Regions from separate parts of the Streptosporangium sp. NPDC001681 genome, predicted to be linked through region 2. Evidence: riboswitches for the same ligand, from Rfam matches in the RefSeq annotation. Region 2 holds a riboswitch; each other region holds the start of a gene.

Region 1 (9,743 bases), on a different contig from region 2:
TACTTCGCTAATGCCGCAAAGGTGCTCTTGGGGGCTTCCCATTTCAGAGTTTTCCGCGAGGTGCCGTCAAGGCGCCAGACGGCGTGGCCGTCGAAGAGTGCCAGGAAGAGATCGATTTTCCCGGGGAAAAGCGGGAAGCTCGCTTCCGCCGAGGATGCGGCCCCGCGGGTGCGCGCCGCCGCGGCGGTTCCGGCGAAACCTTGTTCTGCCAGGACTTCTGTTGTCGCAGCCAGGGGGGCACCTGCGGGCTCGTGCGGGGGCACGGCCGTGACTTAACCCCAAAGGCACTGACATATCATGAGTACTTCACGTAGCACCTAGTATGTCAATAGTGGGCGCGCGCTATGAAGAGTAGAACTTGACGACCTTTGAACAAGGCGTTTACCGTTCCTGGCGGACGGTATTCATTTCCGGCGTCTCGCGCCCGGTTTCCAGAGTGGGGGGAGTGACTCTTGATGGCATATCCAGAAGTGGATTCTCGCCATGGCGACAGCCCCCTGGGCATGAGTGATATCGGTCTCAGTGACGACGACCTCGTGCTGCTGGCTGAACTCGCCAAGGGCGTCACCGTCGACAGGGTGGGCCGCCGCCTCGATATCAGCGGCCGGACCGTCAGGCGCAGGCTCAGAGGCATCTGTGACCGCATCGGTGTCGCCACGGCGATCGAGGCCGTGGCCTGGGCGGCCCGCCGCCGCCTGATCTAGGCCCTGCCCTTGGCTGTTCTGCCCACCGCGGTCAGGGGGCGCCCCGCCGCGTTGCCGTCGGTCACCGCGGCACGCTGAGGCTTCCTCCTCCGCCCTGCAAGGCGCCACCTGACCGATCCTCGCCACGGCAGGACCCACCTGGCAGGGCTCACAGGCCCTGTCTCGCGGATACTCTGCCCACCGCGGTCAAGCCGGCGCCTCACCGCACCTGCGGGCACCGTCCGAGGGGCGCAAGTCTGCGGGGTACCCGTCTGACCGGCCCTCGGCACGGCAGGATTCGCCGCCCGGCCAAGGGCCGGGCGGCTCGCGATCCGTGACCGGCCCGGCTCAGCCGCTCAGTCGGCGATCCGCACCCCGCCGGCGAAGGGCCGGTTGTCGATCGTGGCGATGTGGATGACGTCACCCGTCCGGGGCGCGTGGACCATCAGGCCCGCGCCGATGTAGATCCCGACGTGGTGCAGGTCGCTGTAGAAGAAGACCAGGTCGCCCGGGCGCAGGTCGTTTTTGGAGATGTGGGTGCCCGCGGTCCACTGGTTGCCGGTGTAGTGCGGCAGGCTGATGCCGACCTTCTGGTAGGCCCACATGACCAGCCCGGAGCAGTCGAAGGAGTTGGGGCCCTCGGCGCCCCAGACGTACGGCTTGAGTTGCTGGGTGAGCGCCCAGCGGGCCGCCTCCGCCGCCTTGCCGCTGCCCACGATGGGCACGTCGACCTTCACCCGGGCACCCCTGTTGCTGACGGCCCTGGTGCGTACCTCGCTGAACAGGTCGCTCTCGACCCGCGCGACCAGTCGCTCGATCTTGCTGCGCTTGCCCTCGATCTCCTCCAGGAGCACCTTGACCTCTGAGGTCCTCGCCTTGGCGCCGGCCTGAGCCCGCTCGGCGGCCTCGATCGCCCGGCCGACCTGGGCGACCTCCTCGCTCTGCTGCTGCTGGAGGGCGTAGTTGGTGGTGGCCTGGTCGAGGAAGGTGTCGGGGTCGGTCGCCTGGGTGAAGGCGAGCCCGGAGTTCAGGCCGCCGGACATGTAGTTGCTCTGCGCGAGGAGGGTGGCCTTGGCACGCCGGGTCGCGAGCTCCGACTCGCTCGTCGCGAGGGTCTTCTTGGCGCTTTCCGCGGCTCGCTGGGCCTGCTTGAGCCTGACCCGCTCGCCGTTGTACTGCTCGGCGAGCGTGCCGATCTCCTCGTGCAGCTTCTCGGCCTGCTTGGCCAGTTGCTGGAGGCTGGGCTCGGGATCCGCCGTGGCCGAGACCAGGGGGGTGCCGAGGGTCATGATGGCGAACGCCAGGCCGATGACCGCCATGCGGCGACTCCGCCTCCGCGGCGCGCGTTCTCGACAGCGGGCGTCGCCGCCCGCGTGCTCTCCTGCGCGGTCGCGCATGCGCTTCACCAACGGGCTCCTCTCCTCGGCCGCCTACCGGGTTAGCTGACGGGTTCGGGCCGGAGGCAGCCCTACCGGGTGCACCGGTGGCACTCGGATTCACCCCGAAGGACGTGGTGGGTCCCCGGTTCCCCTGGTCGGGAGATTCGGCGGGTCAGGCTTTTACGTCTCTGACATCGAGCACGGAGATTAGTGCACTCGTGGTTCCTGCTCAACCAGAACTGCGAACTCAGTAGAGGTTTCGCAACTGAAATGTCACGGAAAGATCACATGCCAATATGATCAACATGGCCATTACGCTGCCTTTGCCTTCCTCGCGGCGGGCGCGGCGCGGGTCTTCCCAGGTCCGGGACCGTGCCAAAGATGAGCTGCGACACATTGGAGACGTCGTGCGCCCAGCGTGGTAATCCAACTACCAAGGGTCATGTGATGCCCCCGGGGCGAGAGTTAAGGATGAGCCGTAATTGAAGGCCGGAGAGGACGTACGCTGATCGGTCATGGAGCAGCTTGCGGAGCATTCTCCCGTGCCGTTCGCGAATCCCGGGAAAGAGGGGGAGCGGCGAACCGGATCCGAGGGAGAGGAGCGGGGGTCACCCGTTCCCGGCGCCACCCCGGCGGTCACGGTCCGCCGTGCCCGCACCCCGGACGTCCGTGCCATCAGGCGGCTCGTCGACACCTACGGTGGAGTCGGCCCGCGCCTGCTGGAGAAGGCCACCGTCACCCTGTACGAGGACATCCAGGAGTTCTGGGTCGCGACTGACGCGGAGGGGATAATCCTCGGCTGCGGGGCGCTTCATGTTCTCTGGGAGGATCTTGCCGAAATTCGGACCGTTGCCGTCGATCCGACCCGCAGGGGAATGGGAATCGGCCATCGGATCGTCTCGGTGCTCATCCGCACGGCCGCCGAGCTGGGCCTGCGCAGGGTCTTCTGCCTGACCTTCGAGGTCGGCTTCTTCGCCCGGCACGGATTTCAGGAGATCCAGGGCACACCGGTCGCCCCGGAGGTCTACGCCGAACTTCTCGCCTCCTACGACGAGGGCGTCGCGGAGTTCCTCGATCTGGAGCACGTCAAGCCCAATACCTTGGGAAACACCCGGATGCTGCTGCACCTGACACACGAGCCAGACTCTGATGACTTTAGAGATGACTGACGGGAAAGGTGACTGTTGATTCCTATGTCGATACCTTGTGCAGCAGCAAGCATGTGCGTCTGACATTTGCCACATGCGCAGTCTAAGTGAGGTGACGCGGTGAGCAACGGACAGCCGCCGTATCCACAGGATGATCCCGAGCGCAGTCGTACACCTTCGGGACAGCCGGATTACGGGCAGTACAACCCGGGGCGTTCCCCTGGCGAACCCGACCCCGATGTGACGATCATGGGATATCGGTCGGAGGGATCGCAGCCGAACACCGGCCCCGGGCAGACCCAGCCCGGCTATGGTCAGCAGGGCTACGGCCAGCAGCAGGGGTATGGGCAGCAGTCGTACGGCCAGCAGGGGTATGGGCAGCAGCAGTCGTACGGTCAGCAGGGCGGGACGGACGCGTACGGCCAGCAGCAGGGCTATGGCCAGCAGGGCGGGACCGGCGCGTACGGTCAGCAGCCCGGCTACGGGCAGCAGGCGTCCCACGAGCAGCCCGGCTACGGCCAGCAGCCCGGTTACGGGCAGCAGCAGCCGTCCCAGCCGGGTTACGGGCAGCAGCAGTACGGTCAGCAGCAGCCCGGCTACGGCCAGCAGCCCGGTTACGGCCAGCAGCAGCCGTCCCAGCCGGGTTACGGGCAGCAGTACGGTCAGCAGCAGCCCGACTATGGCCAGCAGCAGTACGGGCAGCAGCCCGACTACGGCCAGCAGCCGGGTTACGGCCAGCAGCCCGGCTACGGGCAGCAGCAGTACGGGCAGCAGGGGTACGGCCAGCCTTACGGTGGTCCCCCCGGCGCTCCCGGCCCGCTCGCCGAGTGGTGGCAGCGCCTGGTGGCGCGGATCATCGACGCGATCATTCTGGCGATCCCGGGGGTGATCATCAGTGCGGTGCTGACCGGCCTCCTGGTTACGGCTCCCAGTTTCAACCTCGCGACGGGCGCCAGCACCGACGGGAGCGGCGTCTTCCTCGCGAGCCTTCTCATCTCCCTGGTCAGCGCGGCGATCTACTTCGCCTACGAGTTCTTCATGATCAGTAGGGGTGGGCAGACCGTCGGCAAGATGGTCATGGGCATCAAGATCGTGCCCGTCGGCAGCACCCTGCCGCCGGGCGGGCTCAGTTCCGACGTCGCGCTCAAGCGCGGCGGTGTGTTCTTCGGCCCGCAGTTCCTGAGCTGGATCCCCCTCCTCGGCTGGATCGTCAACATCTTCAGCCTCGTGAACGTGCTGTGGCTGCTGTGGGACAAGCCCCTGCAGCAGGCGCTGCACGACAAGGTGGCCGGGACGGTCGTCGTCAAGATCAAGTAGTTCCGGGTAAATCGGGGCCGGCGGTTGAACCGCCGGCCCCGATTTCGCGCCCGGACCAGAAAAACGGAGACCGTTAGGGGTGGGTAACCGTCTCGGCCGCGGAAGCCACGGAAGCGTAAAAATCATTTGCCGCGCCATGGGCGACGCGGGGGGACTTATGATCGAACCCCGGCGTGCTCCGGCGGAATATTCGTGTTTGAGGCCGGACAAGGGGCTCAGGAGAGCCCGCAAGCCGCTATGAGACGCCAATGCCGGATCTGCCCCCGTCGAGGGTTCGCACACCAGTCATCGAATGGTGGGAGCGGCCCGCCTCCCGCATCCCCGGTGACGGCCCGCGGGTTTCTCTCCTTCACCTTCCGTCGCGCGTTCAGGGGTCTTCTCGCGGAGCTGGATCATGGGTGTGTGGTGTTGCCCGGGTTGTCCCGTGAGCCCATCGTCTTTGGTGGTTATACGGTCTACGACTATGTACTCCACGCCAGAGTGGGTCGTACTCTTGGTAAGAAAGCGTTGAAGATCCGTCTTGTTCCGCAGGCTTGCGTCGCATCGGCTGCCGCCCGGGTGATGAAGCGAGCCGCTCTCCATCCAGGTGTTCTGCCGACGGTGGACATTCTCGCGATGAACCGCCCGCGGTGATCTCCGGTTCCGTGACAAGGCGTTGTTCATCCTGGTGGGAAGGCTCTCCCACCAGGGGCTTCGCCCCTCCGAGGCCGGTGGCGCAGCGGCCGGAGAGCGGGCGGGCATTGGTATTTCCGAAGGCGACGATGATCACCTGATCATCCTGTCGGTTTTTCCCTGCGGCTTTACGACTGCAACCGGTAAGGCGGCTGGAGAGAAGCATTAGGCTGGAGAGCGACGGGCCTGGTCGCCCCTGCTGACGCACGTCGCCGTCCGGTGGCGCTATGGTCATCTGTGGGCGGTTCCAGACTGATCGGGCGGACACCCGCGTGGCTCGGGAGTCGTCGCCAAATTTTCATGGTCTCCAGAAAGCCACCTAGCGGTACGGAGCGAGGACGAATGTACGACGTATTGTCCGCGTTGATACCTCCGGCGGTCGTCGGCGGAGCCTTCATCTTCGGAGTCGTCAAGCTACTTCGGAGTGAAGCCGCCGGTCGCCGGCCAAAACAGTCCGACCCGGCCGAGTCGCAGAACAGCTGATCCACCGGAGCACCGACTGAGAGTGTCTCGGTCGGCTGTGAGAATCGCCGGGCTCCTGGAATTGCCGCTCTTCGATCGCGGGTATATGTTTAGCTTGCGAATGAAACAATACTCCGCGAAAGGATTGTGTAGATGGCCAAGCAGATCCAGGAGATTCTCATCGACGACCTCGATGGGGGCGAGGCCAATGAGACTGTCGCCTTCGCGATTGACGGCACCAGCTATGAGATTGACCTGAGTGACGTTAACGCGAAGAAGCTCCGCGACTCCCTGTCGCCTTTCGTGCAGAGCGCCCGTCGTTCCGGCGCGCTGGCACCCCGCCGCCGCCGCGCGGGTGGCGCGCGGGCACTCACGCGAGAGAAGAGCGCCGACATCCGGGCATGGGCGAAGTCCCACGGCCTTAATGTCAGCGAGCGCGGTCGAATCGCCTCCAAGATCGTCGAGCAGTACGAAGCGGCTCACTAGATCGGCTCAGTGGATCGAGTGAATCATGCGGTTATGGCGGTCACGGTGGGGTCCGGTGGCGGCCATGACCGCATGATGTGTTTGTCTGGTGGACAAACGTCGTTCGCTTGCGGCGTAGCGGGAACATCCCACCCCCCGTAAGTAGTTGGATGGAGGGTGAACGCCCTGCTCTCGGGGAACGTCTTCTGCATAGAGCGGTCGCCGGGTCGGGGCTACCATGCGGGATGACAGGGCCCGGATATCCCGGACCTGCCTGACCGCTCTGTGAGGAGCGACGAGATGTTCGAGAGGTTCACCGACCGCGCACGGCGGGTTGTCGTCCTGGCCCAAGAAGAGGCCCGGATGCTCAACCACAACTACATCGGTACGGAGCACATTCTTCTTGGCTTGATCCATGAAGGTGAAGGCGTTGCCGCCAAGGCTCTGGAGAGCCTCGGCATCAGTCTTGAAGGTGTGCGTCAGCAGGTCGAGGAGATCATCGGCCAGGGCCAGTCCGCGCCGTCGGGGCACATTCCGTTCACCCCGCGTGCCAAGAAGGTCCTTGAGCTGTCCCTGCGCGAGGCGCTGCAACTGGGGCACAACTACATCGGCACCGAGCACATCCTGCTCGGCCTCATCCGTGAGGGCGAGGGCGTGGCCGCCCAGGTGCTGGTGAAGCTGGGCGCCGATCTCAATCGGGTCCGCCAGCAGGTCATCCAGTTGCTCCACGGCTACCAGGGCAAGGAACCGACCGCCGCCGGCGGTCCGGCCGAGGCCGCTCCTTCGACCTCTCTGGTGCTTGACCAGTTCGGCCGCAACCTGACCCAGGCCGCTCGCGAGGGCAAGCTCGATCCGGTCATCGGCCGGGAGAAGGAGATCGAGCGGGTCATGCAGGTCCTGTCCCGCAGGACCAAGAACAACCCGGTCCTGGTGGGTGAGCCCGGCGTCGGCAAGACCGCCGTCGTGGAGGGCCTGTCCCAGAAGATCGTCAAGGGCGAGGTGCCCGAGACGCTCAAGGACAAGCAGCTCTACACCCTGGACCTGGGCGCCCTGGTGGCGGGTTCGCGCTACCGCGGTGACTTCGAGGAGCGCCTGAAGAAGGTCCTCAAGGAGATCCGCACCCGCGGCGACATCATCCTGTTCATCGACGAGCTGCACACGCTCGTCGGTGCGGGCGCCGCCGAGGGAGCGATCGACGCCGCCAGCATCCTGAAGCCGATGCTGGCCCGAGGCGAGCTGCAGACCATCGGTGCCACCACCCTGGACGAGTACCGCAAGCACCTGGAGAAGGACGCGGCGCTTGAGCGGCGTTTCCAGCCGATCCAGGTGGCCGAGCCCAGCCTCAGCCACACGATCGAGATCCTCAAGGGTCTGCGGGACCGCTACGAGGCCCACCACCGCGTCTCCATCACCGACGGTGCCCTGGTGGCCGCCGCGCAGCTGGCCGACCGCTACATCAGCGACCGGTTCCTGCCGGACAAGGCGATCGACCTCATCGACGAGGCCGGCTCGCGCATGCGCATCCGCCGCATGACCGCGCCGCCGGACCTCCGCGAGTACGACGAGAAGATCGCCAATGTGCGGCGCGACAAGGAGTCCGCGATCGACGCGCAGGACTTCGAGAAGGCCGCCGCCCTCCGGGACCAGGAGAAGCAGCTCCAGCTCAAGCGCGAGCGCCGCGAGAAGGAGTGGAAGGCCGGCGACATGGACGTCGTCGCCGAGGTCACCGAGGAGCTCATCGCCGAGGTCCTGGCGACCGCCACCGGCATCCCGGTCTTCAAGCTCACCGAGGAGGAGTCCCAGCGACTGCTCCGCATGGAGGACGAGCTGCACAAGCGGATCATCGGCCAGGACGACGCCATCAAGGGTCTGTCCCGCTCGATCCGCCGCACGCGCGCCGGTCTGAAGGACCCGCGCCGCCCCGGTGGCTCGTTCATCTTCGCCGGTCCTTCCGGTGTCGGTAAGACCGAGCTGTCCAAGGCGCTGGCCGAGTTCCTGTTCGGGGACGAGGACGCGCTGATCATGCTGGACATGTCGGAGTTCATGGAGAAGCACACCGTCTCCAGGCTGTTCGGCTCGCCTCCCGGCTACGTCGGATACGAGGAGGGCGGCCAGCTCACCGAGAAGGTGCGGCGCAAGCCGTTCTCGGTCGTCCTGTTCGACGAGATCGAGAAGGCCCACCCCGACATCTTCAACTCGCTGCTGCAGATCCTGGAGGACGGTCGTCTGACCGACGCCCAGGGCCGGGTGGTGGACTTCAAGAACACCGTCATCATCATGACGACGAACCTGGGCACCCGGGACATCTCCAAGGGTCAGGGGGTCGGCTTCGCGAAGAGCAACGACGCCGAGTCCAACTACGACCGGATGAAGTCCAAGGTGCAGGAGGAGCTCAAGCAGCACTTCCGGCCGGAGTTCCTGAACCGTGTCGATGACATCGTGGTCTTCCACCAGCTCACGCCGAAGGAGATCATCCGCATCGTCGACCTGATGCTGGCCCAGGTGGGTCTGCGTCTGAAGGACCGCGACATGGGGATGGAGCTCACGCAGGAGGCCAAGCAGCTGCTGGCCGACCGTGGCTACGACCCGGTGATGGGCGCCCGCCCGCTCCGTCGTACGATCCAGCGCGAGCTGGAGGACACCCTGTCGGAGAAGATCCTGTACGGCGAGCTCCGTCCCGGCCAGATCGTGAAGATCGGGATCGAGGGCGAGGGCGAGAACGCGAAGTTCACCTTCGTCGGTGAGGACGCGCCGGTCGACCGGGTTCCCGACTCGGCCGCCGCCATCGCGGAGCCGATCCAGAACTAGGCCCAGAACCGGGCATCGTCCCGCGGGCCCTGGCCGTTGAGGATCGGTCAGGTGGTGCCTCGCAAGGTTGGCGGAGGTCATCGCAGCACGCTGCGGTGACCGACGACAACCCGGCGAGGCGTCGTCCGTCTCGCCGCGGTAGGCGGAAGAGCCAAGGCGCAGGACACCGGGCATGGCCCGATCAGGCAGGAAGGACAGACCCCGCCGTGAGGATACTCACGGCGGGGTCTGTCTATTTGTTACCTAAGAAGGTGTCTCGCCACGATAGGTAGTACTACACTGCGTAGAGCGAGTTCGATAAGTCTTGCCCGAGTGATCCGTGGGTTGCAGTGATCATGGTGAGATCGGCGTCGAGGTCAGCCTGGCGGCGTACCGGGAAATCAGCTTCGTGAGTGACGCGGAGCCCGGTGGTCGCACGGGATGCTTTGGACGGCCGGGTCGAACTCCGGGCAGGGAGAGCCTCCGGCTCACGGCGCTGGAACACCGGCGCGGGGCGATCGGAGACGCTTACACGGAAGTATGTTTTGGAGGCACGCATGCGTTTACGGCACGAGGACGGGACGCTCGTTCACCTGGCCTACAACGCGGGCGTGCACCCCGCCGAGGACCTCGAGAACCTCATCGCGCACCTGACGAGATACGCGGTGCCGGTGCGCAAGCGCCTCGGAGTGGAGCGGATGGGCGTCGGCCTCTGGCTCTCCCCGAGCGTCGCCGACCATCTCACCGCGGACCGGATAGAGCTGGTGCGCCTGCGCCGCTCCCTTGAGGAGCGCGGCCTGGAGGTCGTCAGCCTCAACGGAACCGGCGGC
Region 2 (9,743 bases):
ATGGGCATCTCACTGCTGCGCCGCTCCGGCGTCAAATTGATGATCATGTCCACCGAGCACAACCCGGTGGTCGCGGCCCGCGCCCGCAAGCTCGGCGTGCCCGTCCTGCAGGGCCTGACCGACAAGCGGACCGTGCTGCGCGACTGGCTGGCCATCGAGGGAATCGACCCGGCCCGCGTCGCCTACGTCGGCAACGACGTCAACGACCTGGGCCCGATGAGCGACGTCGGCTGGCCCGTCACCGTCCCCGACGCCCACCCGAAGGTCCGCGCCGCCGCCAGGACCGTGCTGACCAGGCCCGGCGGGGCCGGGGCCGTACGGGAGCTGTGCGACCGGGTCCTCGCGGCCCGCCCGGCGGACGAGAAGGTCACCGGAGGGACCGCGCCCCGCGCCGAGCTGAGGCTCGCCCCGGTCGCCAGGCCCGTCCAGATCGGCGACGCGCTGATCGGCGCCGGACAGCCGGTCTACGTGATCGGTGAGATCGGCATCAACCACAACGGCGACCTGGACATCGCGCGCCGGCTCATCGACGTGGCGGCCGAGGCGGGCTGTCAGGCCGTCAAGTTCCAGAAGCGCACGCCGGAGATCTGCGTGCCGCTGGAGCAGCGCGACCAGATCCGGCAGACGCCGTGGGGCGAGATGACCTACATGGAGTACAAGCTCAGGACCGAGTTCGGCCTGGAGGAGTACTCCCAGATCGCCGAGCACTGCCGGAAGCGGGGCCTGCACTGGTTCGCCTCGCCGTGGGACGTGCCGTCCGTTGAGTTCCTGGAGTCCATGGACGTGGTCACCCACAAGGTCGCCTCGGCGAGCGTGACCGACCTGGAACTGCTCCGCGCGCTCGCCGCGACCGGCAAGCCGATCATCCTGTCCACCGGCATGTCCACGCTGGAGGAGATCGACCAGGCGGTGGAGCTTCTCGGCACCTCCAAGCTGGTGCTGATGCACGCCACCTCCACCTACCCCCTCCCTCCCGAGGAGGCCAACCTCCGCACGATCACCACACTCCAGGAGCGGTACGGCGTGCCGGTCGGCTACTCGGGCCACGAGCGCGGCCTGCAGATCTCGCTCGCCGCGGTGACCCTGGGGGCGGTGACCGTGGAACGGCACATCACGCTCGACCGCACCATGTGGGGCTCCGACCACGCCGCCTCGCTGGAGCCCGCCGGGCTTGAGCACCTGGTCCGCGACATCCGCATCATCGAGACCGCCCTGGGCGACGGCGTCAAGCGGGTCTTCCCCGGCGAGCAGGCCCCCAAGTCCCGCCTCCGCCGCGTCACTGTGTAGATGGCGACGCTGGCGCGTCGCGGTGAGGCCGCTCTTATCCGGCTCCTTCCCTCGTCGCTCATCCGCTTCGCTCCTTCGCTCCTCAGTCCAGTCGTCGGCGCGGCCTCACGGGGAGTCCCTCGGAGACGGAGTACGGGGCACGTCCCCAGGGTGCTTCTTGGCCCAGTCACCGGCGCGGCCTCACGGGTAGTCCCGTCGGGGGGAAGGTGAGGGTGGTCGACGTGAGGGTTCTTGGTTGGGTCGTCTGAGTTCGGGACGGGAGGGCGAAGTTGATCAAGTTGTCGGTGGTGGTTCCGGTGCGGGACGCGGAGAGCTACGTCGGGGACGCCTTGGCGTCGCTGGTCAGGAACGCGCGGCGGGACTTCGAGTTCATCGTGGTGGACGACGGGTCGGTGGACGCGACCGGGCAGATCGTCGAGGACTTCTGCCGTGATCTGCCCGGTCTGGTGGTGGTCCGTAACGACGCGCCGGTCGGACTGGCCGACGCGCGTAACCTCGGGATCTCCCTCGCCTCCGGCCGCTACCTGACGTTCATGGACGGCGACGACTGGCTCGCGCCCGGATATCTCGGGGACCTGGTCGGCGCGATCGAGCGGCTGGACTGCGACTTCGTCCGGGTCGACCACGTACAGGCGGAGGGCCGCAAGCGGACGATCCACCGGGCGCCGCTCGCCACCCGCGAGGTGGTGCTGAAGCCGCGCGACCACATCCTGCCCGATCACGCCAGGACCATGGTGGACTACCCGTACGCCTGGGCGGGGATCTACCGCCGGGACCTCGGCGACCTGCTGACCTTCCCGGGGCACCTGCACACCGCCGAGGACAGGCCGTGGATCTGGCGGCTGCACCGCGACGCGGGTTCGTTCGCGGTGGTGTCACTGGCCGGGCTGTTCTACCGGCGGATGGTGGCGGGCTCGCTGACGCAGACCGGCGACGCCAGGCAACTGCACTTCTTCGACGCCTTCGACCTGGTCTTCGCGGACCTGGAGGAGGAGTTCATGCCCAAGGCGGTGCGCACCTTCCGCGCGTTGCTGGCCCACCACCTGGAGCTGGGCGAGCGCCTCTCCCCCGAGCTTCGAGCCCGTTTCGAGGAGCGCGGTGCCACGACACTGAGGCGGTTCCCCGCCGACCTGCTCGCCGGGACCGCCCTGGACCCCGAACGCGATCAGATCCTGCTCGACCTCCTGGAGCGCCGATGACGCAGCTGTTCTACGCCTCGACCCTGTTCGGTGCGATGACGCTGGCGGCGGCGATCGACGACGGCCGTTTCGGCCCCCGCCAGGGGCGCCGGATCCTGCTGGTCTCCAACAACGCGGCCATCCCGGAGATCACCCCGGCTCTGGACGAGACCCCGGGCTTCGCCACGCTGCGCCCGCGCTTCGACGAGATCCACTCGTGGAACGAGATCGTGGCCCCGCTGCATCCATCGGACTGGAAGGCACGCGTCGTCGAGGTGCCGATGCTGGGCCGCCTGCTCCGCTCGCACCTGTCCCTGGGAGCCGGGCCCGCCGAGCTGGTTCTGGAATCCGTCGCGGTCCCCCCTGCCAGGACGCTGGCCGGACTGGTCAGGGACTGCCCGATCTCGGTCTACTCCGACGGCCTGATGAGCTACGGCCCGACCCGCGACCCGCTGCCGCAGGAGATCTACGGGCGGATCACCCGCCTGCTCCACCTCGATCTGGTGCCCGGTCTTCGGCCGCTGCTGCTCTCCGAGTACGGGGTGCCCGCCGAACCCCTCCCCGACCGGGCCTTCCTCGACGTGGTCGGCCACCGGGCCGATGACCCGCCCTCGGGCCGGGCGATGATCCTCGGCCAGTACCTGTCCGCCCTCGGCATCGTCACCTCCGAGGAGGAGGCGGAGCTCCACGCCGACATGCTGCGCGGCCTCGTCGCCCGGGGGTTTTCGCGCGTGCTGTTCAAACCGCACCCGGCCGCCGGGCGGCGGCACGCCCAGCGGCTGCGCGAGACGGCCGCCGAGCTGGGCGTCGAGCTGGACGTGGTGGCGGAGACCGTCCCGGCGGAGTCGTGCTTCGCCACCCTCGGGCCCGAGCTCGTGGTCGGCTGCTTCTCCACCGCTCTGATCACCGCCGGGCGGTACTTCGGGCTCCCGGTGGCGACGGTGGGCGGCAAGCTGATCCTGGAGCGGCTCTCCCCGTACGAGAACAGCAACCGGATCCCGGCGACCATCACCGACGCCCTGCTGCCCCGCCTGTCGACGGACGGTTCGCTGTGGGAGCCCCCGCCGGTGGACGTCTCCGCCCTGGTGGGCGCGGTCGGCTACTGCATGCGGAGCGAGGCGTATCCGGGGCTGCGCGAGCAGGCCGCGGCCTATCTCCAGGCCTGCGGCCCCGACCGCTACTTCAAGCACCGGCGGCTCGCCGCCCTGGACCTGATCGCCACCTCAGCCACCACCGCATCGGCCGGCGCATCGGCCACCGCTCCGGCCGGCGCCCCGGTCGCCGCCCCCCAGGAGCGGAGCCCGCTGGGCAGGCTCCGCAGCCGCCTGTCGAGAACCTTTCCCTGAGCCGGACGGCCACAGCGGCACGGCACGGGCGGGAAACGGCGGATCGCCCCGCGTCCCCGTGCCGCGCCGTCTCCTCCGGTCCGGAGGCGGGGCGCGAGTGCCGGCCCGGCGCCCTGAGTTGACGCGCTCTTCGGCATGAGTACCGCGTGTGCGGCACCTCTGCGGCTTCCTGCCTCGTCGACCCGCGCCACCGGGGTGGCCTTATCGGGTCTCCACAGGCTTGCGAACCCTTCCGGCTCCGTTCCCGCTCATCCAGCGGTATCTGACGCGGTCACGCCGGCATGCGCTGATTCGCCGTTAACGGCGAATCAGCGTTCCCTGCCCCATCACGACGGAACGGTTATCAACCCTCCGGCCTGAGGGGCAAAGCACTACGGACGACTCAGGTAGCGGCGCATCCGGCGCTTGGCGCGGTAGCCGATGCGCAGCACGTTCGGCGGGACCTCCACGCGCATCCGGGCGCGACGGCGGGCGGCGGCGTACTCGGGGCCGTCGAGCAGGGACTTGGCGGGAACGAGGCGTCCCGAGCGTGCCTGCCCGACCAGGGAGACCATCCGCGAGACCCAGTCGCTCTCGTCACCGGGATGGAAGTAGTTGTCCCTGCACCAGCCGCCGTCCGGGTCCAGGAAGCGCCCCGCGGAAAGATCGTCGAGGGTGCCGAGCAGGCCGCTGTCCTCGAAGACCAGGTTGATCATCTCGGCGCCCACCCCGAAGTCCGACAGCACCAGCAGGGGCACCTTCTGGGCGATCGCCTCCAGCGCGGCGGTCGAGCTGACGGTGACGAACCCGGCCGCGTGGGCCAGGTGCTCGTGCATGGGCCCCACCGCGAAGCGCACGGCCCCGGCGCGCACCCTGCCCTCCTCCACGAGCGACTGCCACAGGCGCTGGTAGTGGTGGCGCTCATTGTGGGTCTGCCGCTCGCCGTCCAGAGCACGGAGCTTGACGACGACGTCCAGATCCGGCCGCCGCCCGGCCAGTTCGGCCAGGGCCAGCAGGATGCTCTCGCGCTCCTGTCTCCGCTTGGGCACCTTGGCCTGGGTGGCGAACACCACCCGGTCCCGCGGCCCGATGCGGGCGACCTCCTCCTGGCCTCGCAGAAACGGCAGCCGGGCCAGCCCCACCTGGCCGCCCCCGCCCAGCTCGCGGCCCATCGCCGAGAACTCCTCGACCTCCCGCCCGCTGTGCAGCACGAACAGCTCGCATCCGCTGCGGAACAGCCAGGCCTTCTCGGTGGCGGGGACGGAGATGCCGGGCAGGCCCGAGACGAACACCGGCCGTGGCCGCAACCCGGCCAGCACCTCGCCGACCAGCACGTCCACCACGGGCCCCGTGCAGGCGGCGAGCACCACATCGGGCCCGAGCCGCTCGGCGGCCCGGCGCAGCGCGCGGGCCGAGAGCACCGGCGGATCCGCCGCCGAGCCCGCGACCGCGGCACTGATCTGCGCCGGGGACGGGGTGATGGGGGTGCGGATGACCGCCAGTTCCCTCGTGCATCCCGAGGGCAGGTCCCGCAGCAGGCAGGCCGCCCACTTCAGGTAGGAGTCAGAGTCGGCCACGGCCAGGACCTTCAACGAGAACCTCCAACGGGGATCCCCCGCTTCATATCCGATTTCACATGGGCGGACCCGGCGCGGCTCGCATCCCGGGGCGGCACGCCACCGGCCTCCGGCCGCGGGGTCACGAGGTCACGAGGTCATGCCCCGGTGGCTCCCGTGTCGTGATGGGCGAACATCGACAGGTGGGAGCGGAGCGAGGGGGCCGCCTCCACCGTCCACCACTCGTCCGGGACGTCCACCGTCTCGACCGGGACGCCCCTGGCCGAGAGCAGGACCCGCAGGGAGGTGACCGCGGTGGACGGCAGGCTCAGTACCCGCTGCCCGGCGGCCAGCCCGCGCAGGGTCATCTCGGCGGGGATCCCACCGCCGTAGACGGTGATCCCGGGCTGCTCCCCGACCTTGGCGAGATCGTGGGGGTCCTCCCTGCGGTGCGGGAAGTAGGCCACCGGCCCGGCCGAGCCGAGAGCGGCCAGCCAGCCGAGGTAGTGGTCGCGGTGGATCAGGCCGTTGCGGACCAGCGAGGTGCCGAGGACGACCGTGAGCTCCTTGGGACGGGGCACGCGCAGCGGCTGCGACCGCAGCCAGGCGAAGTCGTGGGTGATCAGCTCGGCCCCTCTCGCCCGTACGGCCTTCGCCAGGTCCGCGGGAACGGGCAGCGCCGTGAAGATCGACAGCCGCCCCGAGCGGGCCGCGGCGCGCAACCTGAGTCCGGCCGCCGCGCCGAGGGCGGTTCTGAGCCGTCCCGCCTTCCCCCGGGCCCTCAGCAGGGGCGTACCCGCGTGGCCGACGAGCAACTCCAGGAGCCTGATGGTGGCCAGCCCGTCGTCGACGATCACGATACGGCCGGGGCGCCCGGTGAGCCAGCGGAACTGGACCTTGCCGGAGAAGGCGTCGCCCACCGCCCAGGTCACGCCCCGGCGCGGCCTGGGCATGTCCGGCCGAGCGGCGGTGAGCTCCAGGCCCGGCGGCAGGGTGAGGCGCCCGAGCTCGCGCCCGGTGACAGCCAGGGGGCGGAGCCTCGCCCTGGGCACGAGGTGGCTGCGGGCACCGAGCAGCCCCGCGTGGTGGGCCTCCACGACGCAGAGCATCTGCAGCGGGGATTCCACCCAGGCGATGGCCGAACCCTGATCCCGCGCGTGGTCTCGACCGTCCTCCACGCCGGGTGATGACCCGTTCACGACTGACCCAAGCTAACCCGGTGGCCTTAAGCGCCGGGGAACCACGGATGAACAGCCGCCCACGCGTGCTTGCGCGCGGTCTTTTCGATCGCAAGGCCACGATCTACCGTCGCTGGGCGGGCAAGGAGGCACTGGTGTGGTACCGGCTGCTCTTCACCGGTAAGCCACTGGATCGGGAGTTCGTCGAGGACACGGTCGACCGGTTCCTGCTCCCGCTGTTCCGCTCCTGGTCCGGCCAAGAGAGCTGAGGCCCGCCCTGCCGCCGGAGGGCCCCGGGGCCGCCGAATCTTGTTCGGGCCTTCCGGGGGAGCAGGACGCATCCGCTCCACACTTTTTACCATCGAATATTTGTTGCAAAGAGTTAAGGCCTGACACCCTTACCGGCGAGCCTCCCGATCACGCCATACCACCCCGGGTCAGGCGATCCACCGGCGGGTACCACACGGCTGGATCGCCGAGGAAACAGGGGATCCCGCCCGCGACGGGGCCGCGCCCCCGCCCGCCGCGACCGGCCGGAGGACGGGTGCGACCCGCCTCCTTCCCAGGCCAAGCGACCCCCCGTCGTACCCCCGCGACTTGGACGTATCACCAAGTCAGGGCAATGTGTCCTACTTGTAATCGTCTGTCCGAGTGACGTACGTTCGTCCTGTTCATGGCAAATGTCTGGGTCTGTATAGATCTAAGCATTGCCGTCACATTGCCCGACCGTGTTCCACCTGGGCGGAACCCCTCCGCCCGCGGTGAGCACGGCCGCCGAATCCGCGAAGTCTGCGGAACCGGGGAACCACGTTCCTGGGGTGAATCAGCGCGTTCTCGCGCCGTAGGGCACTTCCCAGCCCGAACCCGTCAGCTAACCCGGTAGGCGGCATGGAAGCGAAGCAAGGAGTCGAACCCCGGTATGACCAAGCACCGCCTCACCCCCACCTTCAGCGCCCCCCGCGTGGCGAGCGCCCTCCTGGGCGCCTGCGTCGTCCTGGCGACCGGCTCCGTGGGCTCCGCAGCCCTGGCCGACAGCCACACCGCTCTGAACCCGCCCGCCGAGACGAAGGTCTCCGAGGTCTCGCAGCACAGGCCCGCGAGAACCCCGCTCGAGATCGCGGCCGAGAGGCTGCCCAAGGTCTCCGCCGCGCAGGTCCTGGACCTCGCCTCCAAGCAGATCGGCGTCCGTGAGAACTCCCAGGGCGGCGGGACCAAGTTCCACTCGTGGTACATGTCCTCCCCACGCGCCAAGGAGACCGTCGCCCGTGACGGCGGCAGCATCCAGGGCTACGCCAACGCCCCCTGGTGCGCGATGTTCGTCTCCTGGGTCGGTGAGATGGCCGGCATCCGGCCCACGATGGGCTGGGACGCCTACACCGTCACCCACGCCAAGTGGTTCAAGAACAACCATCACTGGGGCACCACCCCCACTCCCGGCGCCGTCGTCTACTTCGACTGGGCCGGCGGCAAGAGCCTCGACGGCATCGACCACGTCGGCTTCGTGAAGAAGGACAACGGAGACGGCACGATCACCACGATCGAGGGCAACACCGGCAACGGCAACGTCGAGCAGCGCATCCGGCCCGTCTCCCAGGTCGTCGGCTACGGCTACCCCGTCTACGCCGACTGATCCACACCCGCCGCCCGCGTCATCCCCCATGGGGCGGGCACCCGACCCCCCGCCGGTGAACGCGGGCCGATCCGCACTCGCCCAGGGGCGCCGCTCGCTCGAGCGGCGCCCCTGACGGCGTTCCCCCGGCCGCCTTCGCGACTCCTTCGCATCGATCGTCCCGCCGTCGTGCCCCTTTCGCGGTGACGTCCAGCGGCCCGGTGGCATCCACGATGCCGCGAGAGTGTGCGCACTCCTCATCCCAGGCCCTGAACGCCTCATCGACACCGGCTCCATCGACGTCGGATTCGGGGTGCTCGCCGGATTCCGGGGTCCGCCAGAGGTTCCGGCGGTTCTCTCCGTTCAGCACGTTCCGGAACCGGCTTCGCTCGACCACGACCATGTGCCGGACCAGCCCGAGCAGGGACGGCTCCGAGGGGGGTACGGTCTTTTCTCCGAGCTGCTCGGCGGTCAGGCCCGCGATTTCATCGGTTACCTCCAGCGTGGAGACCCCCGCCTTCAGACGGGGGAGGAAACGCGGCACGGTGCCGCGTTTCTGAATGGGTTGCGTAGCCGTAGCCGTCCGCTCTCTGGAGCATGCGAACGTGGCGGTGGCCGATGCCCTGCACGGTGCCGTGCCGGGTGGTGATGTTGAAGCTTCCGGTGGTGCGGACGGCGACCCGGCCGGTGTGAACCCCGGCCTTCTTGCCTGCCGGGACGTTTGCCCGGACCAGGTCGCCGGTTTGGAAGCCGTGGTGCAGTTTGCTCCGTGGCCGGGCAAGACGGGGGAACCCGTATCGGTCGGGGACGGTGCGGGCGTAGGTGCCGCGACCGGTCGCCGTGACCACCAGGACCGTGGACGGCCAGGCAGTCACGCTCTCCAGTTCGCCGACGTGCAACGCGTCCAACGTGTGGGACTTCGGGGCGCCGGTGCGGGAGCGGTTCCATTTGGTGCGCCCGCCGGAGGCGCCTGCCACGGGCAGGCCGGTGGCCTCCAGCGCCTGCCACAGGGCCCAGCGGGTGGTGTTGACGGCGGCGGCGTCATGCAGTGGTGCTTTTGCCTGCTTGAGGATCTTCGCCAGGAGTGCGGGCTTGTCATTGAGGAACTCCTGCACGGGGGTGGCGTTCTTGGTCTGGTTGCAGCCGATGCAGGCCAGGGTCAGGTTGCTGACGCGCTCAGAGCCGCCCCGGCTGCGGGAGTGGATGTGGTCGAGGTTGAGCGGTACACCGCTCGCGCCACAGTAGGCGCAGGTGCGCCCCCACTTGGCCAGCAGGTATTCGCGGACCTCGTACCCGGCGAGGGTGCCCCGCTGGTAATCCACTCCTTCGAGCGGCCGCCCGGCCGACAGGGCGTGGGTGTCGAAGGAGACCTTCTCCACGTGCACAGCGGTCACGGGCGCCCACCGGGTCAGCCGCGCCACCCACGACATGGTGGTCTCGACGCGGTGACGCAGGGACGGCGCGAGCCACCCCTGCGGTTTGGTGCGGTTGAGGAACCGGGGGGAGCGGTAGCGCAGGTTCCGCGACCATCTGCCGCGCCGGCACGCGGCTCGCGAGGTGAGCCTGTCGCGGATCAGTGCGCCCCGGTGGTCGAGCCGGATCGCATACCG
Region 3 (9,743 bases), on a different contig from region 2:
TCAGCCGGCCGAGTTCGCCGTCCTTCTTGAGGTTCTCCGCGTCGGGCATCGCGAGGTTCAGCGACTTCACCCTGACCTCGTCGGCGTGGCAGCCCCAGTCGCGCCCGTCGCCCTCGTTCGCGGTGACCAGGTAGGTGCGCCCGCGGTCGCGGAAGTGCGCGATCCCGTCGGGCTGGTAGAGGCCCTTCACCGGCCTGGGCCTGATGTCGATCTTCCCGTCCCTGTCCGAGGCGTCGAAACCGCTCTTCGACCAGTCCTTCAGGCCCAGCGGGACGACGTCGCGGACCTCCACCCGCTTCAGGTCGACGATCGCGAGCGCGTTGTTCTCCTGGAGGGTGACGTAGGCGGTGTCACCGTCGACCGTGACGTACTCGGGTTCCAGGTCCTGGGCGGCGGTCGCCCCGGGACCGGTGATCCGCACCCCCTTGGCCCGCAGCCGCTCGGCATCGAACTTCTGGAACCCCGCGGTCCGCACCGTCCAGCGCTTCAGATCGACGACGCTCACCGAGCCCTCGGGGTCGACCTTCTCCCCCTCGCAGTAGGAGGACGGCTCGCCCTCGTTGGCCACGACCACCCGGTGCCCGTCGGGGGTGAAGGTCACCATGTCGGGCAGCGCGCCGACGGTCACCTGCTTGAGCTTCTTCCCGCTCCGGGCGTCGAAGAAGGCGACGGTGCCCGGGTCGGTCTTGACCGCGGCCTGCTGGGCGACGGCGACCAGACCGTCGCGTACCGCGACGCTGTTGGCCCCGGGGGTGGCCAGGGTGGCGACCTTGCGAGGCTTGCGCGGGTCGCGGATGTCGAGCACGTCAACGGTGCCGGCCTGCGCGTTCACGACGAACACCCGGCGGGTCTTGGCGTCGTACGCGGTGATCTCCGAGGCGCCGGCGGCGACGGTGCCGGTGGTGTAGCGGCCGAGGAAGGTCAGTTCGATGCCTCGGGGGCCGGATTCGGCGGAGGCCGGGGCCACGGCCGCGGGCAGCAGGATCAGGCCGGTGGCCGCAGCGACGGCCGCTCGGGTGAAGGTCGTGGTGCGCATGGGAGAGATCCTCACGACATACCGTGACTCTTCCCTGACGCCGAGATGACCGGGAGATGAAGCCGTCCGGTCGGATGCGCTCCCGGACGTGCCGGTCATGTCCATTGACGCGATGACTACTGGCGGGCCAGGGGTTACGGTCAAGATGAGGGCCGGGAGAGAACCCGGGAGGGCATCGGGAGGGCATGATGACCATCGACGTACCCGAGGCTTACCGTCGCGCGCTGGACGACTTCGGCGCTCTCGTCCACCGGATCGGCCCCGACCAGTGGGAGAACCCGACACCGTGCGTCGACTGGGACGTGCGCTCCCTCGTCAACCACGTGGTCGGCGAGAGCCTGTGGGCTCCCGAGTTGCTGGCCGGGCGGACCCACGCGGAGATCGGCGACGCCTTCGAGGGCGACCTGCTCGGCGACGACCCCATCAAGGCGTTCGACACCTCGGCCGTGCCCGCCATCCAGGCGGCGATCGATCACCGGGTCCTCGACCGCGTCGTCCACCTGCCCTTCGGCGACGTGCCCGGCCGGGAGTACATCACCGAACTGTTCGCCGACGCCCTCATCCACACCTGGGACCTGGCCCGCGCCATCGGCGCCGACGAGCGGCTCGACCCGGAGCTGGTCGCGGCCTGCGCCACCTGGTTCGCCGACGCGGAACCCGGCTACCGGCAGACCGCGGCCGTCGGGGAGCACCAGGCCGGAGAGCACCGGAAGGTGCCCTCCGACACCGACGCGCAGACCCGGCTGCTGGCCTCCTGGGGCCGCCGCGCGTGACCGCCCGTCCCCGTGGACTCGGGCTCTGTGATCAGTACGGCTAGCGAGCGGTCGGCCGCTTGCCGTGGTTGGCCTTGTGCTTCTTGCGGGCCTTGCCCTTACGCGATCTTCTGGCCATGCCGACCACCCCTTCCCTGAGGTCCTTCCAGGTCCCGCGAGTGCCGGCCTCCGTGATTCCGGACCCGTGATTCCGGACCCGTACGGGACTCGATGTCACCGGTTCAGACCTTCACGTTCCTCCTGCGACGCCCGGCGCACAAGGCCCGAACCGCGATCCGCCCCGCTCCGGTGGGTGCGTTGCCCCAACCTTGACGATCAGCGCCTCCCGCACCTGAGGGTCCTCCCCTCCGGCCAGGTTCTAGGCTCGCCCTCATGCGCGAGAAGCTGATGGCCCGCTGGCTGTCCCTGTCCGGCCCCGAGGCCGAATCCCTCGGCCGTGAACTGATCACCCGGTACGACGAGCCGCACCGCAGGTATCACACCACCACCCACCTGGAGGCCGTGCTCGCCCACATCGACACCCTGGCCTCTCATGCCGAGCACCCGGACCTGGTACGGCTGGCGGCCTGGTTCCACGACGCCGTCTACGACCCGCGGCGCGGCGACAACGAGGAGCGGAGCGCCATCCTGGCCGAGCGCGCGCTGCCGGAGATGGGGCTCTCCCCCGAGGCGGTGGCCACGGTCGCCCGGCTGGTCAGGCTGACCGTCACACACGCCCCCGCACCGGGCGACGCGGACGGGGCCGTGCTGTCCGACGCGGACCTGGCGATCCTGGGCGCGTCGCCGGAGGTCTACGCCGCCTACGCGACCGCCGTGCGCGAGGAGTACGCCTTCGTGCCCGACGACGCTTTCAGGTCCGGCAGGGCCGCGGTGCTGCGCTCGCTGCTCGATCTTGCGGCGATCTTCCACATCGCCGATCTGGAGGAGGCGGCGCGGGCGAACATCATGGCGGAGCTTGAGCGGCTGTGAGCAGATGACCACCATAATTCAACAGTATTTCCCGATACTCGCCGTGGTATTTTGGTGGAATCTGGTGAATTAAAGGGAGTGAGTCAATGCTCGCCCAGCAGCGGCAGCAGGCGATCCTGGAGAGGGTGCGGAGCAGGGGCGGGGTCAGGGTCGCCGATCTCGTCCGGGAGCTCGGCGTGTCCGACATGACGATCCGGCGCGACCTTGAGGTGCTCTCCGAGCGCGGGCTGGTGGAGAAGGTCCACGGTGGCGCCACCGCCACCGGGTCCGGCTCGACCGAGGAACCGGGCTTCGCCGCCAAGTCGGCGCGCCAGCAGGCGGAGAAGGAGACGATCGCCCAGCAGGCCGCCCGGCTCGTCCGGCCCGCCACCGCCATCGCACTCTCCGCGGGAACCACGACCTGGACGCTCGCCCACCACGTGACCGACGTGCCCGAGCTGACCGTGATCACCAACTCGATCCGGATCGCCGACGTCTTCCACCGCTCCCCCAGGGCCGATCGCACGGTCGTGCTCACCGGCGGGGTCCGCACCCCCTCCGACGCGCTGGTCGGCCCGGTCGCGGTCACGGCGATCCGGGGACTCCACGTCGACACCCTCTTCCTCGGCGTGCACGGGATGAGCGCCCGAGCCGGGTTCACCACACCCAACCTGCTGGAGGCCGAGACCAACCGTGAGCTGGTCGCCTCCGCACACCGCCTGGTGGTGCTCGCCGACCACACCAAGTGGGGCACGGTCGGCATCAGCACGATCGCCGAACTGGCCCAGGCCCACATCGTGGTCACCGACTCCGGCCTGGCCGAGGAGGCCCGCGAGGAGCTCGCCGCCTCGGTGGGAGAGCTGATCATCACAGAGCCACAGCAGGAGAGCGAGAGCGTCGGCCGATGAAGCGTACGATCACCCATCTGGCCGACGGCCGGGAGCTGTTCTACTTCGACCGCCGCGACGACGCCGACCGCGGAGCGGTCGACGGACGCGACCTGCCGCCCCGCCCCACCGCCTCCGAGTTGCGTTACGACCCGCTGACCGAGGAGTGGATCGCGGTGGCCGGACACCGCCAGGGCCGCACCTTCCTGCCTCCGGCCAGCGAGTGCCCGCTCTGCCCTTCCACCTCCGGCAACCTCACCGAGATCCCCTCCGCGGCCTACGACGTGGTGGTCTTCGAGAACAGGTTCCCCTCGTTCTCCACCTATCTGGGCGACTATCAGCAGGTCGGCGGGTTGAGCGAGGTCCGTCCCGGGATCGGTCGCTGTGAGGTGGTCTGTTTCACCTCCGAGCACGACTCCTCGTTCGCGATGCTCCCCCCCGAGCAGGTGGAGCTGGTCATGGAGGCCTGGATCGACCGTACGGCGGAGTTGTCGGCGATGCCGGGCGTGGAGCAGGTGTTCTGTTTCGAGAACCGGGGAGCCGAGATCGGCATCACCCTGGCCCACCCGCACGGCCAGATCTACGCCTACCCCTACGTGACCCCGCGCACCAAGCTGACCCTCGGGGCGGCCGGGCGCCACCGGGAGCGGACCGGCGGCAACCTGTTCGCCGACGTGCTCGCCGCGGAGCGGGAGGCCGGGGTCCGGGTGGTGGCCTCGAACGAGCACTGGACGGCGTTCGTCCCGGCCGCGGCGCGCTGGCCGGTGGAGGTTCATCTCTACCCCCACCGGCAGGTCCCCGACCTGGTCGGGCTGGAGCCCGCGGAGCGCGCGGCGTTCGGACCGCTCTACACCGACGTGCTCCGCCGCCTCGACGCGTTGTTCGGTGTGCCGATGCCCTATATCGCGGCCTGGCACCAGGCGCCGGTCAACACCGGTCGTGACCTGTCGTACACGCACATGGAGCTGTTCAGCATCCGCCGCGCGCCGAACAAGCTGAAATATCTCGCCGGCTCCGAGTCGGCCATGGGTGCCTTCGTGAACGACGTGCTGCCCGAGGAGACAGCACACCTTCTGCGCTCTGTTGTCACGAACTAATCACCAATTGGTCTCGTCTTGAAGTCGCGTGACCCTGTGTTTACCACTACTATCCTTCCCACATCGGCTGCAACAGCCGATATGCCTAATCCCAGGCGCATCGCCCGGGAGCCGGGGAACCACCGCACCTGGGGTGAAACCACTTCGGTGGAAGGGCGTTCTCCAGCCCGAACCCGTCAGCTAACCCGGTAGGCGGAAGGAGAGGAGAGTTCGTGGCGGCCCCGTCCCCCACGTTCCGTCGGCATGCGGTTCTGGCCCTTTGTTTGAGCCTGGTCGCCATGTTCACCCTCGGTGCCCCCACCGCGGGAAGCGCGGAGCCCAAGCCGACCGAGGCCAAGCTCCGCGCCGAGCTGGCCAAGCTCGGCAAGAAGGTCGACGGGCTGATCGAGGCATACGCGGCCAAGCGCGAGTCCCTCAAGAAGGCGCAGAAGGCCGAAGCCGTCGCCAAGCAGAACCTGGCCAGGGCCTCCGACCTCTACGCCAGGGCGGAGAAGCAGGTCGACTCCATAGTCCAGCTCCGCTACCAGAGCAGCATCGGAGGCCTGCCCGCGCTGCTGTTCGCCGACGACATGGGGGGAGCCGCGGTGATGGAGCAGCTCACCGCCCAGCAGAGCGCGCACCTGCAGGGCTTCGCCGAGAGCTTCGAACGCAGGAAGAGGGCGACCGAGACGGCCGCCAGGCTCACCGACGAAATCAGGGAGGAGGCCAAGGAGATGCAGACCCAGCGTGACGAGGTCGAAGATCTGATCAAGGACATCAAGAACAGGCTCGACCAGCTCGCCCCCGTCGGCTCCGGGCGCCGCGCCGACGGCAGCTGGGCCCCGCAACTCCCCACCGGCGCCGACAACATCACCGACCGGACCCGGATCATGCGTGAGGCCGTCAAGAGACGCTTCGACCTCCCGTACGCCGTCGGTTGCTACCGGTCCGCGAACGACGGCGGCGAGCACCCCCTCGGCCGCGCCTGCGACTTCATGATGAGCACCGGCGGCACGATGCCCTCAGCCGCCAACCTCCGGCTCGGCGACGAGATCGCCGCCTGGGCCATCAAGAACAAGTCCAAGCTCGGAGTGAAGTACGTGATCTGGCGCCAGCGCATCAACCACGGCTCCGGCTGGAGAACCATGTCCAACCGCGGCGGCATCACCGCCAACCACTACGACCACCCGCACATCTCGATGTACTGAGCCGCCAGGCTCCTGAACTGCGGTGATCTCGCTGTAATCCCCTCTCAGGACACAGCGAGGTCCCCGAGACCCGGCACGATTCAGTCACTGGCGTTCGATTGGATGGGCGTATGACTGATCACGATGTGGCCCGTCTGCTGCCCGGTGTCCCGATGCTCCGCGACCTGTGCCGGTCCATGGCGGTGCTGGAGGCCATCCTGAGCCCGGAGTGGGAGAGCCGCTACCACTCCTTCGACGCGGGTTGGAGCCCGAGGGCGGAGATGGCTTACACGATCACACACCACCGACCCGCAACCACCACCTGAGCAGGGCGAGATGCCGCTGGCGAGGTATCTGCCCTTCCCTACGGATCTGGTGGTCAGGTGTCGTACAAGCCGTCCCAGGGTTCGTAGAAGCCGAGGTTGTTCGGGTAGAGCTCGGCGTGTTCGGTGCCTTCGAAGGTCTCGATGACGAGGCCGAAGAGCACGCCGTCGACTTCGCGGCGAAAGGGCCGGATGGCGATGTCGCCGAAGCGGAGGCCGGGGAGGGCATCGAGCCACTGCTTCAGCCGCTCCTGCGCTGCGTCGACGGCGGCCCGGTGGTTGTCGTCGGTCCCGGTGCGCTCGATGCGGGAGTCGAGGTGGTGGCCGGCGGCGTCGAAGGTGTGCAGGACGGCGTGCCAGCGTTTGTGCGCCTGCCAGTCGTCGGTGTGCGTGTAGCCCTCGGGGAAGGCGGCGACGACGGAGCCGAGGAACTGCCCGCCCTCCCAATGGCCGATGGTGTCGGTGTGGTAGTCGGGTTCGTAGCTGATGGGGATGATCTCGGGGACTGCCATGTGCGGGAGAGTAGCGATCGGGTCCGACATAGCCTTTGCACTGCGCATGACCCTGCTAACGGAAGTGCTGACACCGTCCCTGGACGCGAGTGGACATCCACAGAAGACGATTGTGTCGGGCCCGGCGCGGTGGCCGTCCGGAATCACTCAGACCGAGGAGGGCAGGGCACATCCAGGGCACATGGGTACGAGAAGCAGCAGGAAACGATGAGAACCAATGAACGCCGAAAGCCCAGCTCAGAACGCCTTCTAGGAGATCGCCGCAGGTCGTTCACGCGGGGCTGAGGACGGCCCGGAACTCACAACCTCCGCGGCCGAGACGCACGCGCTCCCCCGGTGGGCGGCCCTAAGCGGGTCAGTTGCGGCCGGTGGAGCCCTCGGGTGGGACGGGGGCGGTGGAAGCGCGTACCACCAGTTCGGTGGCGAGTTCGACGTGGTGGGAGTCGACTCGTTCGCCTGCCGCCAGGCGCAGGGCCGTGCGTACGGCGACGCCGCCCATCTCTCGCAGCGGCTGGCGTACGGTGGTCAGCGGGGGCGAGGCCATGCAGGCGACCTGGGTGTCGTCGAAGCCGACGATGCTGAGGTCCTCGGGCACGCGCAACCCTCGCGCCCTGGCCGCCTCCAGCACGCCGAGCGCGATGTCGTCGCAGCCGGTGAAGATGGCGGTGGGGACCTCAGGCAGGTCGAACAGGGCCGCGCCGCCCGTCACACCCTCCTGGTAGCGGAAGTGCCCCGCCCGTACGTAACCCGGAGGAACCGAAGCGCCTGCGGCCTCCATGGCGGCGCGGTAGCCGTGTAGCCGGGCCTGGTTGCAGGCGGCGGTGGCCGGGCCGCCGAGGTAGGCGATGCGCCGATGTCCGAGCGCGAGCAGGTGCTGCGTCGCGGCCAGGCCCCCGGCGAAGTTCGTCGAGCCGACGCTGGTGACCCCCCTGGTCTGCGGCAGGTTCAGCGGGTCGATCACGACCAGTGGCAACCGCACGCGGGACAGGGCGGCGAGCTGCCCGGCGGTCAACTCGCTGGTGATGGCGATCAGGGCCCGCCGTCCGGCCGTGACCAGGCCGCGCGCCCAGGCTCCGGCGCGGTCGGCGTTCGTCCGGATGCTCACCACGATCGCCGCGTCGACCTCGGCCCCGGCCTGCACAGCGCCCTGGACGATCTCGGTCGAGTACGCGTTGAGATCGGCGTCCAGCTCCACTTCGATCGTGTCCGGCACGGCCGCGTCGCCCCGGCGGCGCTGTGGCGGCGCGACGTAGTCGTGCTGCTCCAGCAACGACTCCACGAGGGAGCGGGTCACCGGGGAGACGTCACCTCGGCCGTTGAGCACCTTCGACACGGTCGCGACCGACACGCCCGCCGAGGCCGCGACCGTGGCCAGCGTGGCCCGTTTAGGACTGGCCGGCATCTGTTCCTCCCTGCTGTGTGGCGGAAGAGCCCGGTATCGGTTCCACATCCACACGGGTGACCAGTCGGCGGCCCAGGCCGACGTGACGCAGCGGGCCGGTCAATCGTATGTGGCCCCGGCAGGGCAGGTCGGACGCCGACGTGCCCACGAGCACCTCAAGGTCCCCCGGTTCGACGATACGCCGCAGGTCGCGCCCGGTGAACGCGGTCCGGTCGGCGGGCACGGTGAAGGTCGCCAGGGCGCTCGCGCCGGGCTCCAGCCGGACCCGGGCGAACCCGGTGAGCTGCCGCACCGGTCGGGTGACCTGGGCGACCACATCGTACAGGAAGAGCTGGACGACCTCCTCGCCCGCCCGGCCCCCGGTGTTGCGTACCCGCACCGACACGGTGAACTCGCCGTCGGTGGGCACCTCGGCGTCGCTGATCCGCAGGTCGTCGACCTCGAAGGTGGTGTACGAGGCGCCGTGCCCGAACGGGAACAGCGGGGTCGGGTCGAGATTGCTGATGCCGTGGCTGTTGGAGCCCAGCGGCGGCTGCAGGTAGGTGCCCGGCTGCCCGCCCGGACCGCGTGGGATCTGCACCGGCAGCTTTCCGCTGGGCTGCACCCTGCCGGACAGGACCCCGGCGACGGCCGCCCCGCCCTCCTCCCCGGGCATGAACGCCTGGACGAGCGCGGCGGCCGTCCCGGACACCCGGCCCAGCGCGTATGGACGGCCCGAGACGACGACCACCACGACCGGCGTGCCGGTGGCGGCCAGCTCGGCCAGCAGGTCCTCCTGCACGCCGGGCAGCCGCAGGTCTTCGGCGTCGCAGCCTTCGCCCGACGTACCCAGCCCGAACATCCCCGCCAGGTCGCCGACGACGGCCACGCACACGTCGGACTCACGAGCCGCCTGGAGTGCGGCGGCGAAGCCGGAGCGGTCGTCGCCCCGCACGTCGCAGCCCGGCTCGTGGATCAGCTCGGCATCGGGCAGCTCGGCCCGCAGCGCGTCGAGCAGGCTGGGTGCGGCCACGCCGAGCCCGAGCCCCGGATGACGGGGCAGCACGTGGTTGGGGAAGGCGTAGCAGCCCATGAACGTGTGCGGGTCGTCGGCGCAGGGGCCGACCACGGCCACCCGGCGCGGCCCCGGACGCCCTTCGCCGAACAACGGTAGCGCGGTGCCCGCGTCGAGCAGCACGATCGACCGCTCGGCCAGTTCCCGGGCCAGTGCCCGGTTGGCCGGCGAGTCCAGGTCCACGGTCCGTGCCCCGGCCACCGACTTCTCCGGTGTCCAGTCCGGGTCCAGCAGTCCGAGCTGCACCTTCTGCGTGAGCAGGCGCCGGGCGGCCCGGTCGACCAGGGACTCCGGCAGTTCGCCCCGCCGCACCCGCCCGGCGAGGTGCTGGCCGAAGCCGAGCGTGTCGGGCAGCTCGACGTCGATGCCCGCGGTCAGCGCCTGCACCCCGGCCTCGTCGGTGTCCGCGGCGACCTGGTGCGTCGTCGCGAGGAACGGGATCGCCCAGTAGTCCGACACCACCGTCCCGGTGAACCCCCACTCGTCGCGCAGCAGGTCGGTCAGCAGCCACGAGTCGGCCGCGGCGGGAACGCCGTCCACGTCGG

The links. A riboswitch is a leader RNA that binds a small molecule or an ion and turns the genes downstream of it on or off. The one in region 2 is predicted to bind cyclic di-AMP.
Region 1: another riboswitch for cyclic di-AMP. It lies ahead of ABT130_RS25865 (C40 family peptidase); the one in region 2 lies ahead of ABT130_RS21055 (CHAP domain-containing protein).
Region 3: another riboswitch for cyclic di-AMP. It lies ahead of ABT130_RS37135 (coiled-coil domain-containing protein); the one in region 2 lies ahead of ABT130_RS21055 (CHAP domain-containing protein).

Annotation. Positions count from the first base shown of each region.
Region 1 is NZ_JBEOZN010000061.1:460-10,202, forward strand. Features, by position in the region: gene ABT130_RS25860 (helix-turn-helix domain-containing protein) at 504-704, shown strand; gene ABT130_RS25865 (C40 family peptidase) at 1,040-2,002, opposite strand; cyclic di-AMP (ydaO/yuaA leader) riboswitch at 2,095-2,242, opposite strand; gene ABT130_RS25870 (amino-acid N-acetyltransferase) at 2,578-3,231, shown strand; gene ABT130_RS25875 (RDD family protein) at 3,460-4,527, shown strand; gene ABT130_RS25880 (hypothetical protein) at 5,183-5,368, shown strand; gene ABT130_RS25885 (histone-like nucleoid-structuring protein Lsr2) at 5,815-6,147, shown strand; gene ABT130_RS25890 (ATP-dependent Clp protease ATP-binding subunit) at 6,427-8,934, shown strand; gene ABT130_RS25895 (TIM barrel protein) at 9,471-9,743, shown strand, end outside.
Region 2 is NZ_JBEOZN010000044.1:387-10,129, reverse strand. Features, by position in the region: gene ABT130_RS21085 (N-acetylneuraminate synthase family protein) at 1-1,287, shown strand, start outside; gene ABT130_RS21080 (glycosyltransferase family 2 protein) at 1,557-2,486, shown strand; gene ABT130_RS21075 (alpha-2,8-polysialyltransferase family protein) at 2,483-3,811, shown strand; gene ABT130_RS21070 (DUF6716 putative glycosyltransferase) at 4,183-5,367, opposite strand; gene ABT130_RS21065 (hypothetical protein) at 5,505-6,545, opposite strand; gene ABT130_RS21060 (TetR family transcriptional regulator C-terminal domain-containing protein) at 6,593-6,793, shown strand; cyclic di-AMP (ydaO/yuaA leader) riboswitch at 7,287-7,425, shown strand; gene ABT130_RS21055 (CHAP domain-containing protein) at 7,444-8,154, shown strand; gene ABT130_RS21050 (mycothiol transferase) at 8,174-8,677, opposite strand; gene iscB (RNA-guided endonuclease IscB) at 8,619-9,743, opposite strand, start outside.
Region 3 is NZ_JBEOZN010000119.1:16,110-25,852, forward strand. Features, by position in the region: gene ABT130_RS37110 (choice-of-anchor I family protein) at 1-1,036, opposite strand, end outside; gene ABT130_RS37115 (TIGR03086 family metal-binding protein) at 1,222-1,809, shown strand; gene ABT130_RS47870 (50S ribosomal protein bL37) at 1,850-1,927, opposite strand; gene ABT130_RS37120 (HD domain-containing protein) at 2,182-2,778, shown strand; gene ABT130_RS37125 (DeoR/GlpR family DNA-binding transcription regulator) at 2,865-3,665, shown strand; gene galT (galactose-1-phosphate uridylyltransferase) at 3,662-4,741, shown strand; cyclic di-AMP (ydaO/yuaA leader) riboswitch at 4,814-4,950, shown strand; gene ABT130_RS37135 (coiled-coil domain-containing protein) at 5,020-5,928, shown strand; gene ABT130_RS37140 (hypothetical protein) at 6,039-6,233, shown strand; gene ABT130_RS37145 (hypothetical protein) at 6,287-6,742, opposite strand; gene ABT130_RS37150 (LacI family DNA-binding transcriptional regulator) at 7,098-8,144, opposite strand; gene ABT130_RS37155 (beta-xylosidase/alpha-l-arabinosidase) at 8,128-9,743, opposite strand, start outside.